3 regions of the Euzebya rosea genome follow, and region 3 is predicted to be linked to each of the others. Evidence: riboswitches for the same ligand, from Rfam matches in the RefSeq annotation. Region 3 holds a riboswitch; each other region holds the start of a gene.
The links. A riboswitch is a leader RNA that binds a small molecule or an ion and turns the genes downstream of it on or off. The one in region 3 is predicted to bind cobalamin.

Region 1: linked by a shared signal. The riboswitch ahead of CUC05_RS09250 ((2Fe-2S)-binding protein) and the one ahead of CUC05_RS06415 (ABC transporter substrate-binding protein) in region 3 are both predicted to bind cobalamin.
Region 2: linked by a shared signal. The riboswitch ahead of CUC05_RS02065 (cell wall-binding repeat-containing protein) and the one ahead of CUC05_RS06415 (ABC transporter substrate-binding protein) in region 3 are both predicted to bind cobalamin.

What each region holds. Positions count from the first base shown of each region.
Region 1 is NZ_PGDQ01000006.1:36,374-41,509, reverse strand. Features, by position in the region: gene cobO (cob(I)yrinic acid a,c-diamide adenosyltransferase) at 1-267, opposite strand, end outside; gene CUC05_RS09255 (cobyrinic acid a,c-diamide synthase CobB) at 264-1,682, opposite strand; gene CUC05_RS09250 ((2Fe-2S)-binding protein) at 1,679-2,455, opposite strand; cobalamin riboswitch at 2,509-2,702, opposite strand; gene CUC05_RS09245 (hypothetical protein) at 2,785-3,045, shown strand; gene CUC05_RS24630 (glycosyltransferase 87 family protein) at 3,073-4,530, opposite strand; gene CUC05_RS24625 (glycosyltransferase family 87 protein) at 4,527-5,136, opposite strand, start outside.
Region 2 is NZ_PGDQ01000002.1:84,037-89,172, forward strand. Features, by position in the region: gene CUC05_RS02055 (acyl-CoA dehydrogenase family protein) at 1-498, shown strand, start outside; gene CUC05_RS02060 (acyl-CoA dehydrogenase family protein) at 559-1,767, shown strand; cobalamin riboswitch at 1,836-1,965, shown strand; gene CUC05_RS02065 (cell wall-binding repeat-containing protein) at 2,083-4,347, shown strand; gene CUC05_RS02070 (hypothetical protein) at 4,365-5,136, shown strand, end outside.
Region 3 is NZ_PGDQ01000004.1:279,918-285,053, forward strand. Features, by position in the region: gene CUC05_RS06395 (ABC transporter ATP-binding protein) at 1-17, shown strand, start outside; gene CUC05_RS06400 ((2Fe-2S)-binding protein) at 110-385, shown strand; gene bfr (bacterioferritin) at 426-902, shown strand; gene CUC05_RS06410 (copper resistance CopC family protein) at 904-1,569, opposite strand; cobalamin riboswitch at 1,616-1,831, shown strand; gene CUC05_RS06415 (ABC transporter substrate-binding protein) at 1,906-3,300, shown strand; gene CUC05_RS06420 (iron ABC transporter permease) at 3,297-4,544, shown strand; gene CUC05_RS25275 (ABC transporter ATP-binding protein) at 4,541-5,136, shown strand, end outside.

The DNA of each region.
Region 1 (5,136 bases), on a different contig from region 3:
GTCGGCGGACTCCTCGAGGTCGCGGCTGGTCCATGTCCAGCCGTCACCGACGGAGAACCAGTCGATCGTCCCGCCCACCTCCGACGCCGACAGCGTCTCGGCGGCGACACGCTCCCCGATCCTCCACTTGCCGGACTTCACGAACTGGTACACCCCGCAGCGCCAGCCCTGGTGCCACGCGCGGTTGAGCACCCCGAACGACGAGGAGGACTTGCCCTTGCCGTGTCCGGTGTTGACGAGGAGGAGGGGGGTCGATCGGCGACTCATGGTGACTCCAGGGAGGTGGGGGACGTCGGTGGATGGTCAGTCGTGCGTGCGGCGGCAACCAGGCGCGTGGCTGCCTGCGGGTACGCCGCCCAGTGGGTGTGCAGGTAGGAGGCATGGATCGACGCGGTGACGAAGCCCTCGTCCCGGTCCTCCACACGCCAGGCCACACCTGGTGTGGCATCACCCTCCGTGCCGACGGGGTCGGCGCCGGCGGGCGGATCGGTGACGGTGCGGTGGAACTCGTGGGCGGTCACGACCTCGCCCCGCCGCCAGAGGATCGAGTCGCTCGCGGCGATCGCCCGTCGGTAGCCGAGCGTCAGCCGCGCGTCCATGGTTGCGGTGACCGGGAGCACATCGGCCTGGCGGGTGCCGTCGAGGTCGTGGCAGAGGTAGAGGAGCCCACCGCACTCCCCGACGACCGGTCGACCGGCGGCCGCGTGGGCGCGGATCTCCGCGAGCATGGCCGTGTTGTCGGCCAGTGCGTCGGCATGCACCTCGGGAAAGCCGCCGCCCAGGTAGACGACGTCGGTGCCGACCGGCAGCGACGCATCGTGCATCGGGTCGAACGGCAGCAGGGTCGCCCCGGCGGCCTCGAGGAGCTCGAGGTTCTCGGTGTAGCGGAAGGAGAAGGCCGGCCCACCGGCGATGGCGACCCCGACCGGGGGGCCGTGGACGCGGTCGGTCGGGGCGGGGGACCATGCCGGCACGTCGGGAACGTCGGCTGTCCGGGCCAGCCGCATCACCGCGTCGAGGTCGAGGTGGGCTCCGACCCACTCCCCCAGCGCAGCGACGGTCCGGTGGGCGTCCGCGCGGCGTTCGTCCGCGGGGACGAGCCCGAGGTGGCGGGAGGGTGTCGCCAGGTCGTCCATGCGCGGCAGGACCCCGACGACCTCGACACCGGTCGGCTCGATCGCCTGCCGCAGCAGGTCGGCGTGCCCGGGCGAGCCGACACGGTTGAGGACCACACCAGCGAGGCGGGTGCCCGGGTCGAAGGTGGCGAAACCATGCACGATCGCCGCGGCGGAGCGGGCCATGGCACCGGCGTCGACCACCAGCAGGACCGGCGCACCGAGGAGGCGTGCAACATGGGCGGTGGACGCCGTCAGCTCGGTCGGGGACTTGCCGTCGAACAGGCCCATGACCCCTTCGACGACGGTGATGTCGGCGCCGGTCGCGCCGTGTCGCGCGAGCGGGGCGATCAGGTCAGCCCCGCTGAGCCACACGTCGAGGTTGCGGGCCGGCCGGCCGGTGGCGATCGAGTGGTAGCTCGGGTCGATGTAGTCGGGACCGACCTTGCTGCCCTGCACGACGTGACCGGCGGCTCGGAGCGCCGCCATCAGGCCGGTGGCGACGGAGGTCTTGCCGACCCCGGAGGCGGTGCCGGCGACGACGACGGTCGGCACGGGGGCGTTCATGCGTGGGACCCGGCACGCTGCATGACCGAGGCGATGGACTTGGCGCGCCACTCCTCCGTCGGGGTCAGCGGGCAACCGGTGCACAGCTCGTAGCGTTCGCAGCGGTAGGCCAGGCAGCACGAGCTCCGGCGCCACGCCAGGCCAACCGCACCCCCGGCCTCGATGCGCTCGAAGGTCGGTGTGCCCCACAGCGGCGGGTCGGCTGCCTCGAGCAGGAGCGCGCTGCCGTGTGCGGCGGCCTCGGCGTCACCGGCGGCGTCGTGGGCGTGACCGGCGGTGGTGGCCAGGGCGTCGGCCAGCTGTCCCCACATCGCCCGCTTCCCGAGCTTGCCGACCCGGCGGAGGCGCTCGACGACGGGCCGGTAGTGCTCGACGGCGCGCGGGGCGGCCGTGTCCGGCGTGTCGAGGGTCGCGTCGGTGACGGCGATGCCGTTGAACCAGCCGCGGGCGCTTCGGCGCAGCCACAGGTCCTCGACGGCGTAGGCAACCGCGACGCCGTGCTGGTGCACGGGGGCGCCGGCCAGCAACGCCAGCGGCGAGGCGAAGCGGCTGGCGAGGAACGCCGTGGCGACGTCGGCCAGCCCCTCGTAGTCGGGGGCCATCTCGCGGACCCTCCGGGCCAGCCGGGTCTCCTCGACGAGGGTGGTGAAGGGGAACCAGGTGCCGTGGTGGTCGACCTCGGTCGGTGGACGGCCGAGCATGACGGGCATCCACGACGTGGCGCAGTCGGACAGCACGGTGGCCACGGCAGGGTGGTCGGTGGTGTGGGTCATCGGGCGGTCGAGCGGCGGCGCCGCACGGCCCTCCTCTCCGTCGGTCGCGGATGGTCGGGCTCTGCGCTGCAGCCGGTCTCCTGGCTGCCAGATCGACGCGTCGTCGCCGGCCTTCCCGGACACGAGGTCCAGTGGTCAGTTGGCGGGACGCTCCCTGGTCACAGTTGCGACGACAGCGCCGGATTCTCACCGGCTTCCCGTGCACTGCAGCATTCGAGCGACGCGCACCGTAGCACGGCCGTCGTCGACGCCACGACCGCGGCCCGGGCGCGCCGACGGGTCGAGGAGGCGTAGCGTCCGGCACAGCCGATCAACCGACGGAGGCCCCGATGACTGTTTCCCGCCACGCGACGAGGCTGCTGCTCGTCGTTGCCGTACCGCTGCTCCTGGCCGCCTCGTGCGAGGCCACCCGGGACCTCGAGGGGGTCCGCGCGGTCGATCCGGACAGCGCCGTGATCATCCGCAACGCCGACGCCTACCCCAACATCTCCATCCTGTGCGTGGAGGGCACCGGCATCTTCACCACGACCCGCGAGGCCGCCCCCGTCGTGATCCCCGATTCCGACGTGTGCGTCTCCGACCCCGAGTGAGGTGGCGGTGGACGGTCGACCGTTCGCTCACCGACCGGATCCGGGCAGCTGGGGAGATTCCGGCTGTGACCACCGCACTGCCGCCACGGTCAGCGCGATCATGACGGTGAACAACGCCCAGGACAGGGGCAGCCAGTAGTCAACGAAGTTGGGCCAGATGCCCCATCCGATCGTGGCGGCTGCGCCAGTTCCGCCGACCACGGCCAGACGCTGCCAGGCGGGGGTTCGGTCGCGGCTGCCGATGCCGAGTGCCCACAGTGCAGCGAAGGTCAGGACGAACTGCGGGGAGTAGATCCGGTTGCCGAGCATGAAGGCCAGCGGTGCCAGCAGCGCCCATCCGAGGACGCGGTCCGGGCGTCGCCACGCAGCCACCGCGGGGCCGATGACCACGACGAGCAGCACCGCTGTCGGGACCCAGGCGACGGACGGGTCGAGGCCGTCGACGCCGACCCACGGGCGGTCCGGCCGAGGCGCGAACCCCAGCAGGTGCAAGGGCAGGAACGGGAGGGACTCCGCGGTCAGCTCCCGTATCGCATGGAACCGGTAGGCGTCCACTACTGCACCGCGCTGTTCCGCGGTCAGCAGGAACGGGACGTGGGGCAGGAGGAATCCGGCAGCGGTCGCTGCCGCGAACCACGTGGCCAGCCGTCGTCGCCCCGCCCGCCACCACCCGATTGCCAGGACCACAGCCGCCAGCCCCGGCGTCCATTTGGCGGCCGCGCCGAGACCGAGCAGCAGTCCCGATGCACTCCCAGCCCGACGCGCGTCGGCCTCCTCCTCCCGTCGCTCGTCGAGGCCTGCGGCAACCGCGAGTCCGGCGACGAGGAACGCGGTGGGGAGGGCGTCGTAGCGGATCAGCACGAACAGGGTGATGGTCGGCCAGAGCGTCATCGTGGCGACCGCCCACGGCTGCACCCGTCGAGCCAGCACGACGACCGTGCCTGTCCACAGCGCCGCCAGCAGCACCCCGACCGCCACCCCGAACCCGATCGGCAGCGCCCGGTCGAGCAGCGTCGCCAAGCCGAAGACGATGACACCGAGCGGCGGGTACTCCGCGGGTTGGTCCACGGGTAGACCGCCCGTGTCGATCAGCGCCACACCCTGCCGTTGGTAGACCTGCAGGTCGGAGTCGTCGGGGCCACCGACAAGGACCTGCACGATGAGGAGGCCGAGCAGCAGCGCCGCGGACGCCATGACCACCGTGGCAGGGCGAAGGCCGACCCTGCCTGATCGGCGGACCCGGTGGTCGGCGACGACCACGGCCGCCAACGGGAGGGCGACGGCCAGACCGGCGGTGACCACCGACCAGTACGGTCCGGCGCTCTGCCCCTCCCGGAATGGTCCGTCCCACAGCACGGCATGACCCGCGACGGCGATCACGACCGTCGCCCACAGCAGGACCGCAGGACGAGCGGCCCACGGAACGGTCCGGCCCTGCGCTGGTGGCGCCGGTACCTGGGGAACACGGTCGACAGCGGCGCTCATCGAGCCTCCTTTGCCACATGGACCTGCCGCTCGACGCCGGGGGTGCAGGGCGGGGGCGGCGGGACCTGCCACGTACGCCGTTCGTCGTCGCTGGTCCAGACCTGTCGCGACGTCCCGACCGCACCGAGCGAGCCAACCGCGGCGACGACGGTTGCAGGCACGTGCCAGCTCTGGAAGTTCACGCGCCACTGGGGGGCGAGCAGGAACATGACGACGACCGCCAACGCCGATACGGCGAGGAGTCGCTCCCTGGCATCGGGGCCGGAGGCCATCCGCCGGGCCGACCACACCCCCCACGTGCTCGTCGCCAGGCCGAGCAGCACCACCCCGCTGCTGATGGCGTCGACGACCGACGGCTCGACCCCTCGCGCGGCATACAGCGGCCACCAGATGCTGTTCACCATGACGGTGTAGGGATCTGGACGCGCAGCCGGTTCGGCCATGGCCTCGAGGCCGTGCAGGCCGATATCGGGGAACGCGAAGAACGGGACCTGCAGGACGAGTGCGACGACGCCGGCAAGCATCACGCGCCCCCAACCCGCCCGTACGAGGAACAGCGGGGCCACCGCCAGCGCTGGCAGCTTCACCGCAACCGCCAGCCCCCAC
Region 2 (5,136 bases), on a different contig from region 3:
ATGGGCGTGCGCGCGACGGCGTCCGGCGAGCTGCTGCTGGAGGGCGTGCGCGTGCCCGCCGCCAACCTGCTCGGCGACGGTGCCCCCGAGGTCCACAGCGAGATGATCGCCCGGACGCGCATCGCCTGGGCCGCCCTTGCCGTCGGTACCGCGCAGGCGGTCCTCGACTACGTCATCCCCTACGTGAAGGAACGCCACGCCTTCGGCGAGCCCATCGCCAACCGGCAGGCCGTTGCCTTCACCGTCGCCAACATCGGCGTGGAGCTGGAGGGCATGCGCCTTGCCACCTACCGCGCCGCGTCGCTGGCCGACCAGGGCAAGCCGTTCGCCCGTGAAGCCGCCGTCGCGGCTCGCCTGGCCGAGGAGAAGGGCATGCAGATCGGCTCCGACGGCGTGCAGCTGCTCGGTGGCCACGGCTACGTCAAGGAGCACCCGGTGGAGCGGTGGTACCGCGACCTGCGCGCCGCCGCCGTCGTCGACGGGATGGTCCTGGTCTAGCACCGGACCACGACCACACCCCGACCGCGACCACGACACCAGGATCCAAGGGAGCACACCGTGATCAACCTCGAAGTCCCCAAGAAGTTCACCCCGGCCATCGACCAGGCCAAGGCCGTCGCCGAGCACGTCCTGCGGCCGATCAGCCGCCAGTACGACCGTGACGAGCACACCTACGCCAAGGAGCTCGACATGCTGGCCGCCGCCATGGCCGGCATGGAGGAGTCCGGGTCCATGAAGGGCACCGGCGCCACCGGTGTGAAGCGCGAGAAGCCGACCAACGGCGAGAACCGCAACGCCTCGAACATGTCGACGGTGCTGTCCATCAAGGAGGCCGCCAAGGGCGACCTCGGCCTGATGCTGACCATCCCCGGCCAGGGGCTGGGCAACTCCGCGATCGCCTCGGTGGCCTCGGAGGAGCAGATGGAGCGGTTCAAGGGCAAGTGGGCCGCCATGGCCATCACCGAGCCCGACGCCGGGTCGGACTCCTCCGCCATCAACACCACGGCGGTCCGCGACGGCGACCACTACATCCTCAACGGCACCAAGATCTTCATCACCGCCGGCGAGCGGGCCGACCTGCTCGTCGTCTGGGCCACGCTGGACAAGGACCTGGGCAAGGCGGCGATCAAGAGCTTCGTCGTCGAGAAGGGCACCCCCGGCCTCAACTTCGTGCGGAGCGAGGACAAGCTCGGCATCCGTGCCTCCGACACCGCCCAGTTCGTCCTGGAGGACTGTCGGGTGCCTGCGGAGAACCTGCTGGGTGACCCCGAGGTCAGCGTCGAGTCGGGCTTCGCCGGGGCGATGCAGACCTTCGACAACACCCGTCCGCTGGTCGCCAGCATGGGCATCGGTGTCGCCGAGGCCTGCCTGGAGCGCACCCGTGAGCTGCTGGCCGAGGCCGGCGTCGAGGTCGACTGGGACAAGCCCGCGCACAGCCAGTCCGCGGCCGCCCAGGCGCTGCTGGACATGGAAGCCGACTTCGAGGCCGCCCGGCTGCTGACGCTGAAGGCTGCCTGGATGGCCGACAACGCCAAGCCCAACTCGCTGGAGGCCAGCTACGCCAAGGCCAAGGCCGGCCGCATGGTCGTCGACGTCGCCCTGCGCTGCGTGCAGCTGTGCGGTCCCGTTGGCTACGGCGAGACCGAGCTGCTGGAGAAGTGGGCCCGTGACGCCAAGATCCTCGACATCTTCGAGGGCACCCAGCAGATCCAGCTGCTGATCATCGCCCGCCGCCTGCTCGGCCTGTCGTCGGCGGAGCTGCGCTGACCGTTCGTCGGGAGCTCCCCGTCCCGATGCCGAGTTGACCGGCGTGGGGGCGGGGACCTACCGTTCGTGGTCGTCCCGCCGTCTGCGGTGGGACGGTCCTGCAAAGGGGAAGCCGGTCCGAGTCCGGCGCTGACCCGCAACCGTGGGCACCATCGAACGTGGTGCAAGCCGGAATGCCTGCGCAGGTGACAGGCTCCTCACACCGTCGTGGTCTGCGGACGGAGCCCATGCCGGCCCCGACGCCACAGGTGGAGCCGCCGGTGATGGGCCCGCTGGGCCCCCACCGAGAAAGCAACTCCCCGAATGACGTCCGTCGTGTCGATCCGTACCCGGGTCACCGTGGTGGCCGCGCTGTGCGCGCTCGTTGCCACCCTTCTCGCCCTTCCCGCCGCGCCCGCCGAGGCGCAGGACGCCAGCGATCAGCAGGCCGCCGCATCGGCTGCCGCCGCGTGGCTCGTCGACCAGCACGCCGAGGGCAGGGTCACCAGCCCCGGTGGCATGGCCGACGTGATCTTCGCGCTGTCCGGTGCCGGCCTCCACGGTGACACCGTCGCCACCATCCGTGCCGAGCTCGAAGCCGCCGTCGTGGCCTACCTCGACGAGGTCGAGACGCCCGACGAGGGCCAGACCGCCAAGGCCATGCTGGGCCTCCGGGCCAGCGGTGGCGACTACACCGACGTCGGGGGAACCGACCTCGAGGCCGAGCTGCGCGCCCTGATGGCCACCGACGGCGGAGACGCCGGCCGGTTCGCCGACGCCACCGTCTTCACCCAGTCCCTGGCGCTGCAGGCGCTGGCCACCACCGCTGGTGGCGTGCCCGAGGCCGCCGCGACGTGGCTGGCGGACCGCCGCTGCCCCGACGGCGGCTGGGAGAACGGGCTGACGGAGATGGCTGGCGTGTCCATGCCGTGTCAGACCCCCGCGGGCGGCGACATCGACACCACCGCGATGGCCGTGCAGGGCCTCCTCGACATCGAGCCGACCGCCGACGAGCGCGATGCCGCCGCGACATGGCTCGCCGACCAGCAGGCCGATGACGGCTCGTTCGGTGGCAACGCCAACTCCACCGGCCTTGCCGCCCAGACACTCCGGGCCCTCGACCTGACCGACGCCGCCGACGCGGCGGCCGAGTTCGTCATCACCCTGCAGAAGCCCGCCGAGGACCCCGAGGCCGGCGCCATCGCCTACACCGTCGACGACGACGGCTCGCTGCTGCTGGCCACTACCCAGGGGATCCTTGCCCTCGGGGCCCCCGCGTTCCCGTCCATCGCCGCCCCTGCGATCGAGGAGCCCGTCAGCGGTGCCTGCACCGACGCCGAGGGCGTCACCGTCACCGTCGACCTGACCTTCTTCGACGGTGGCGAGGTCCTCACCGGCTGTGCGCCGGGGGATCCGGCGTCGGGCCTGGACGCCCTTCGCGAGGCGGCCTTCGACATCACCACGTCCTCCAGCGACTTCGGCGAGTTCGTCTGCGCCATCGAGGGCCTGCCCGAGCTGGCCTGCGAGCAGCCGTTCGAGGGGCAGTACTGGGCGTACTTCTTCGGCAACGCCGACGGATCGTGGACCGGCTACCAGGTCGGTGCCGACACCTCTGACCCCGCTCCCGGCGACGTCGAGGGCTGGGTCTACTCCGACGGGTCCGCCCCGTCGGTTGCCGCCGCCACCGACGGCACGCTGACGCGCGTCGCCGAGGCCGGCCGCATCGAGACCGCCATCGCGGTCAGCCGGGCCACCGTGGCCGATGGTGCGGCGACCGGGCTGGTCGTGGCCCGCGCCGACTCCTTCGCCGACGCGCTTGCCGGGACCCCGCTGGCGGTTGCCGTCGGTGGGCCGTTGCTCATCAGCGGCGCGGACGCGCTGGCCGACGCCGTGGCCGAGGAGATCCAGCGGGTCCTTCCCGCGGAGTCGACCGTGCACGTCCTGGGCGGCACCGCCGCGCTCGGGGACGACGTGGTCGCCGGAATCGAGGCGCTCGGCTACACCGTCGAGCGCGTCAGCGGTGCCGACCGCATCACCACCGCCACGGCCGTTGCCGACGCCGTCGTCGCCGTCCGTGGGACCGAACCCACCGACATCCTGCTGACCACTGCCTTCGACTTCGCCGACGCGCTGGCCGCTGGCACGGCCGCAGCGGCCACCGGCGAGGGTGTGGTCCTCCTGACCCCGTCCGGCGCGCCGCACGATGCGGTCGACGCTTGGATCGAGGCCCACGCCGACGCCACCGTGCATGCCGTCGGCGGCCCGGCGGCCACGGCCTACCCCGACGCCAACCCCATCGTGGGTGCCACCCGAGAGGGCACCGCCGTCGCGGTGGCCGAAGCGTTCTTCGACGGCCCGACCAGCGTCGGTATCGCCCGTCGCGACGACTTCGCCGACGCGCTGGCCGGTGGCCGGCACGCGGCTGGCCTGGGCGCCCCCTTGCTCATCACCCCGACAGACGGATTGTCCGCCGACGTGGCCGCCTACCTGTGCGGAACCGACAGCGTCGAGCAGGCCTTCGTCTACGGCGGCGAGGCCGCCGTGTCGGCTGGTGTGGCCAACGCGGTCGCCGACGCCATCACCGGGGAGGGCTGCGCCTGATGTCACGGGGCCGGCCGATGACCGTGACGTCGCTGCACACGTCGGCGTCGGTCGTGGCCGGCCTGTCGCTCGCCCTGCTCGTCGGCCTGCTCGCCCTGCTGGGCGGGCCCATGGCCGGGCCCGCGCGGTCGCAGGGCGGCGCGTGTCCCGACCAGACGGGGGTCACGGTCGTCGTGGACTTCCAGTCGCTGGGTGGTGGCACGGTCATCGGCTGTGCCCCCGGCCCGGTGGGATCGGGCTTCGATGCCCTCCAGCAGGCCGGATTCGGGTACACCACCGTCACCACGCAGCCGGGCTTCGTCTGCCGGATCGACGGACGGCCTGCCGACCGCGGGTGCGCCGATACCCCACCCGCCGATGCGTTCTGGTCCTACTGGCACGCCGACCGCGGTGGCGACTGGGCCTACTCCACGTCCGGCGCCGGGAGCCGTACCCCGGCCCCGGGAAGCGTCGAGGGCTGGTCGTACAACGTTGACCCGGCAGGCCCGGATCGCACGCCTCCACGCACGGCGCCGCCCGCTCGGGCAGCCGCGCCGGAGCCCACCCCCGGCCCGGACCCGACACCGACGTCGGCGCCGCCAGCGCCGCCCGCCGCGGCCACCCCCGCCCCTGCAACCGGGGGCGACGGACAGGGCGGCGGGCAGGACGGCGACGGGAACGGGCAGGGCACCGCCGACGGTCAGGCCAGCACCGACCCGCAGGGCACGCCCGCGCTGGCGCCTGCTGCCGCGACCGAACGGCCGGTCCCCACGGCCGCGCCGGCGAGCGCGGCGCCCGCTGAGGAGGCCA
Region 3 (5,136 bases):
TGGTCAAGACCGACTGAGGCTCCGACTTGCTGGAGGAGGGCCCGTCGGCCGTGCGACGGGCCCTCATCCGTTTTGTCGTACGACGGATAGTTAGGCTAACCTAACCTCCATGTACGTCTGCCAGTGCAAGGTCGTCACCGACCGCCAGATCGAGGCCGCCGTCGCGGAGGGATGCACCTCCGTCCGGCAGGTCGCCGCCCTGACCGGGGCCGGTACCGCGTGCGGCGGCTGCGTCCCCACGCTGCGGAACATGGTGTGCGGCAGCTGCCCGTCGCTGGTGACCGAGCTGGCCTGCGACGACGCCCCCGCGGGCGAGCCGGTGCACGCCCAGCTGCTGTCCCGTGACACCGTCGGGGCGAGGGCTGTCGACGCCGTCCGCGTCTGACATACTCCGGCCGCCACCCGCCTCCAGAAGGACCTCACCAATGCAACCGGTCAGCCCTCGCATCGTCGAGCTCTTCAACGACGCGCTCACCTTCGAGCTCACCGTCACGAACACCTACTTCCTGCACGCCAAGATGCTGGAGAGCTGGGGCTTCCCGAAGCTCGGCAAGCGGTTCTACGACTACTCCATCGACGAGATGAAGGACGCCGACGAGCTGATCGAGCGGATCCTGATGTTCGACGGGCACCCCAACGTGCAGCGCCTCAACGCCATCACCGTCGGCGAGAACGCCCAGGAGATGCTGTCGCTGGCGCTGGAGAGCGAGAAGCTGGCCGTCGCGACGTTCAACGCCGCCGCCAAGGAGTGCCACGACCTCGGTGACCACGGCTCCGCCGCGGTGTTCGAGGAGATGGTCCGCGACGAGGAGACCCACGCCGACTGGTTCGAGTCGCAGCTCGACGCGATCGAGCGGATCGGCATCGAGAACTACCTGGCCGGACAGCTCCACGGCGAGTAGGTCACTCCTCGCTGCCGTCCCGGCGGGCGCGGGCGAGCATCACCGCGCCCACGCCGAGGACGGCGAAGAAAGCCGCCACGACGACGAGTGCACGGGTCGTCGTCGACGCGGCCTCGGGATCCCCTGGAACCGCTGACGGCGTCGCCGTGGGCTCGCTCGCCTCGGGTGCGGGCCCTGGGTCAGTGGCCTCGGCGGGCGAGGGGGTGGGGTCTGCCGGTCCCGTCGCGGAGTCCGCCGACTCGGTCGGGACTGCCTCGGTCGGGGCTGACTCGGTGGGGACCACCGCACCCGGCGGTGTGGCGACGTCGGCAGGTGGGGCGAAGACGAAGGTGAAGCTGCCCGTCTGATCGTCCCCGTCGGCGGCGGTGATCGCCCAGTCGACGCGATGCGGGCCCGGGGTCACCGCCAGGTTGAGGGGCACGGTGACGGTGGCGCCCTCGAGGGTGGGCGGTGCGGCGACGAGGTCGTCGCCGTTGGGATCGATCACCCGGACGGCCGGCTCGCTGTCGGGCAGCAGCGCTGCGGTGAAGTCCAGCACGACCTCCGACGGCGGGTCGAGGACCTCGCTGTCGGCGGCGGGCACGGTCGTGTCCAGCTCGGTGTGGGCGCTGGCGGGGAGCGCCTGGAGGACCACGAGCAGGGCGGCGAGGAGGAACGTCGAACGCATGGGACGCAGCGTAGGTCGGCGGGGGTGGTGGTCGCCGTTTGTCCCTCCGATGACCGACGGGTACGGTGACGCCGCTCACCTGCGGTGGTGCTCGGGAAGTCCGGTGTGATACCGGCGCGGTCCTCGCCACTGTGACCGGGGGAGCGAACGCCTCATTTGGCAGTCCCACTGGCCGCGTGCTGGGAAGGGCGAGGTGTTCGCGCACGGCCCATGCGGCCGACGACCCGGAAGCCAGGAGACCGGCCACCCGCACCGAGCACCCACGATTCCGCGAGGTACGGAAAGGAGGGGACGACGTTGGTCTCCCCGTTCACTGTCAGGCTGCGAGGCGCAGCCATGTTCGTTCTGCTCGTTGTTGTCCTGGCTGCGTGCGCCGCCGACCCGTCGGGTCGCGACACCAGCAACGAGCCGCCCTCCAGCGAGGGCGAGGACACCGAAGCCACCGACGGCGCAACCGACGGCGATGACGCCGAGGAGGCGGCCATGACCGATGGCGAGGCTGCCGACGACGGGGCCACCGACGACGGGGCCAGCGACGACGGCGCCACCGAGGACGGGGCCGACGGTGACATCACACCGCCGGAGGCCAACCTCACCGACGGCTGCGCCACCGAGGACCTGCAGGACCTCGACTGGTTCCCCGACAAGGTCGCCTTCGACGTCGCCAAGGGCATCCGCGCCACCTACGACGGCAACGTCAAGCTGGTCACGATCGACCGCCCCAACGACAGCGCCGACGCCGTGCCGCTGACCGTCGCGCTCGTGCAGTGCGGCACGACCCTCCCCGAGGACGTCCGGGCCGACATCGTCGTCGACGTCCCCGTGCAACGCGCCGTGACGTACTCCACCACCTTCCTCCAGGGCTTCGACCTCATCGGACGCACCGACGTCCTGGTCGGCCACGGCGGCCTGCAGTACGCCTCCACCCAGTCCGTCGTCGAGGCCGCCGAGGCCGGCGACATCGTCGAGGTCGGCAATCAGACCTCCCCTGACCTCGAGACCCTTGCCGCCGCCGAACCCGACGTGATCATGGTCAGCGCCGGCTTCTCCGGGGCCGACCCGACCGAGCCGTTCGCCGCGCTCGACGTGCCGGTCGTCCCCAACGCCTCCTACCTGGAGGTCGACCCCCTCGGTCGCGCCGAGTGGATGAAGCTCGAGGCGATGCTCCTCAACGAGGAGGCGGCCGTCGTGGACGTCTTCGACGGTGTCGCCGCTGACTGGGACGAGCTCGTCGCGCTTGCCGCCGACGTCGCCGAGGACGACCGTCCCACGGTGCTGACCAACGACCCGTTCGCGGGCACGTGGTTCGCCTCCGGCGGCGAGTCCTACACCGCGTCGCTGATCGCCGCCGCCGGTGGGGCCTACGTGTTCGCCGACGAGCCCGGCTCGACCCTCCCGCTGGACCTCGAGACCGTGCTCGAACGTGGCCAGGATGCCGACGTGTGGTTGTCCGCCGGCTCGGTCGCGGTCACCCCCGAGCAGTTCGTCGCCGACGACGAGCGGCTCGGCCTGTTCGCGGCGTTCCCCGACAACGTGTGGGCCAACGACGCCGACCTCGGTCCGACCGGCGGCAACCGGTTCTACGAGGAGGGTGCCGTCCGCCCCGACCTGGTCCTGGCCGACGTGGTCGCGATCCTGCACCCCGACCTGCTGCCCGACCACGAGCCCCGGTTCTACGGGCTGCTCGGGTCCCAGGCAGGTGACGGCGCCGAGGCCGGCGCAGCGGGATGACCCCCGACCCCGTCACCGATGCCATCTCGGCGACCGCCCCCGCGCTCGACCCGGCCACACGCCGGGTCGAGCCCGACGGGACCCTGGTGACGCGATCGGGGCCTGCGTCGTCCATGCACGACGCAGCCCCCGATCGTGCCGAACGGTCGCCGGCCGCCGGCGCCGGCGCGGCCCACACCCCCCACCGGGGGGAGGACGGGGGCACGAGCCGTCGCCCCGTCGTCCCGATCCTCATCGGCTTGGTCGTCCTGACCGCCGCCCTGTTCGCCGGTGCGCTGGCGCTCGGGTCGGTCTCCATTCCCGTCACCGAGGTCTGGACCGTCCTGACCGGCGGCGACCCGTCAACGTCGTCGTGGTCGGTCATCATCACCGACATCCGCCTGCCCCGCGCCGTGACCGCGCTGGTCGCCGGCGCCGGGCTGTCCGTCGCCGGCCTGCAGCTGCAGACCCTGTTCCGCAACCCGCTGGCCGACCCGTTCGTGCTCGGCATCGCGTCGGGCGCAAGCCTCGGCGTCGCCCTGGTCAGCCTCGCCGGCAGCGGATCGATGTTCCTCGGCACCCTCGCGCTGGGTGGCAGCGTGTCCACCGCCGTCGCCGCCGCCGTCGGGGCTGGGCTGGTGCTGGGCGCCGTCCTGACCTTCGCTCGGCGCATCCGCTCCATCACGAGCGTCCTCATCATCGGGCTCATGGCGGGCTACCTCGCCGGCTCGATCGTCAGCCTCCTGCTGTTCTTCTCCGACTCCGACGACTTCCGCGCCTACCTGGCATGGAGCCTGGGGTCCTTCCGCGGGGTCACCTGGTCCGAGCTGGCCGTGCTCGTCCCCGCCGCCGTCATCGGGCTGCTGCTGGCCGCCTCCACCGTCAAGGGGCTCAACGCCCTGCTCCTCGGCGAGCGCTACGCCGAGTCCGTCGGCGTCAACGTCCGGGCCGTCCGGGCGGTCATCATCGTGTCCTCCTCCCTCCTCGCGGGGGTCATCACCGCGTTCGCCGGACCCATCGCCTTCGTCGGCCTCGCCGTGCCACACCTCGGCCGGGCGCTGCTGCGCACCTCCGACCATCGGGTGCTGATGCCGTCCGTCGTGCTGATCGGTGCCTGCGTGGCCCTCGGCACCGAGATCATCGCCGGCGTCCCCGGCCAGGACCTCGCGCTGCCGCTCAACGCCGTCACCCCCGTGCTCGGCGCCCCCGTCGTCATCGTCGTCCTGATGCGCCTGCGTCGCTCGGCGGAGGTGGTGCTGTCGTGACCGCCACGTCCGTGCCACCCGCCACCACGTCGTCGTCCCCCGTGCTCGCCACGGCCGGCCTGCGGGCCGGCTACCACGACGGGCGTCGGACCGTCCCGATCGTCGGACCCGCCGACCTGGCGGTCCACCGTGGCCGCTTCGTCGCCGTGCTCGGCCCCAACGGTGCCGGCAAGACGACGTTGCTGCGCACCCTCGGTGGGGTCATCCCACCGCTCGAGGGCGTGGTCACGGCCACCACCGGGTCCGGCACGCGCGAGCTGACGAGGATGAAGCGGGCCGACCGCGCCACCCACATCGCCGTCGTCCTGACCGACCACCCCGACGTCGGGCTGCTCCGCGCCCGCGACATCGTGGCCATCGGCCGGCATCCCCACACCGGCTGGTCCGGGCGCATGACCGATCGCGACCACCGCATCGTCGACGATGCGCTCGAGGCCGTGGGTGCCACCCATCTGGCCGACCGCGAGCTGGCCCGGCTGTCCGACGGCCAGCGGCAGCGGGTGTGGATCGCCCGGGCGCTCGCCCAGGAACCCGCCGTGCTGCTGCTGGACGAACCGACCGCCTTCCTCGACCTTCCCGGGCGGGTCGAGGC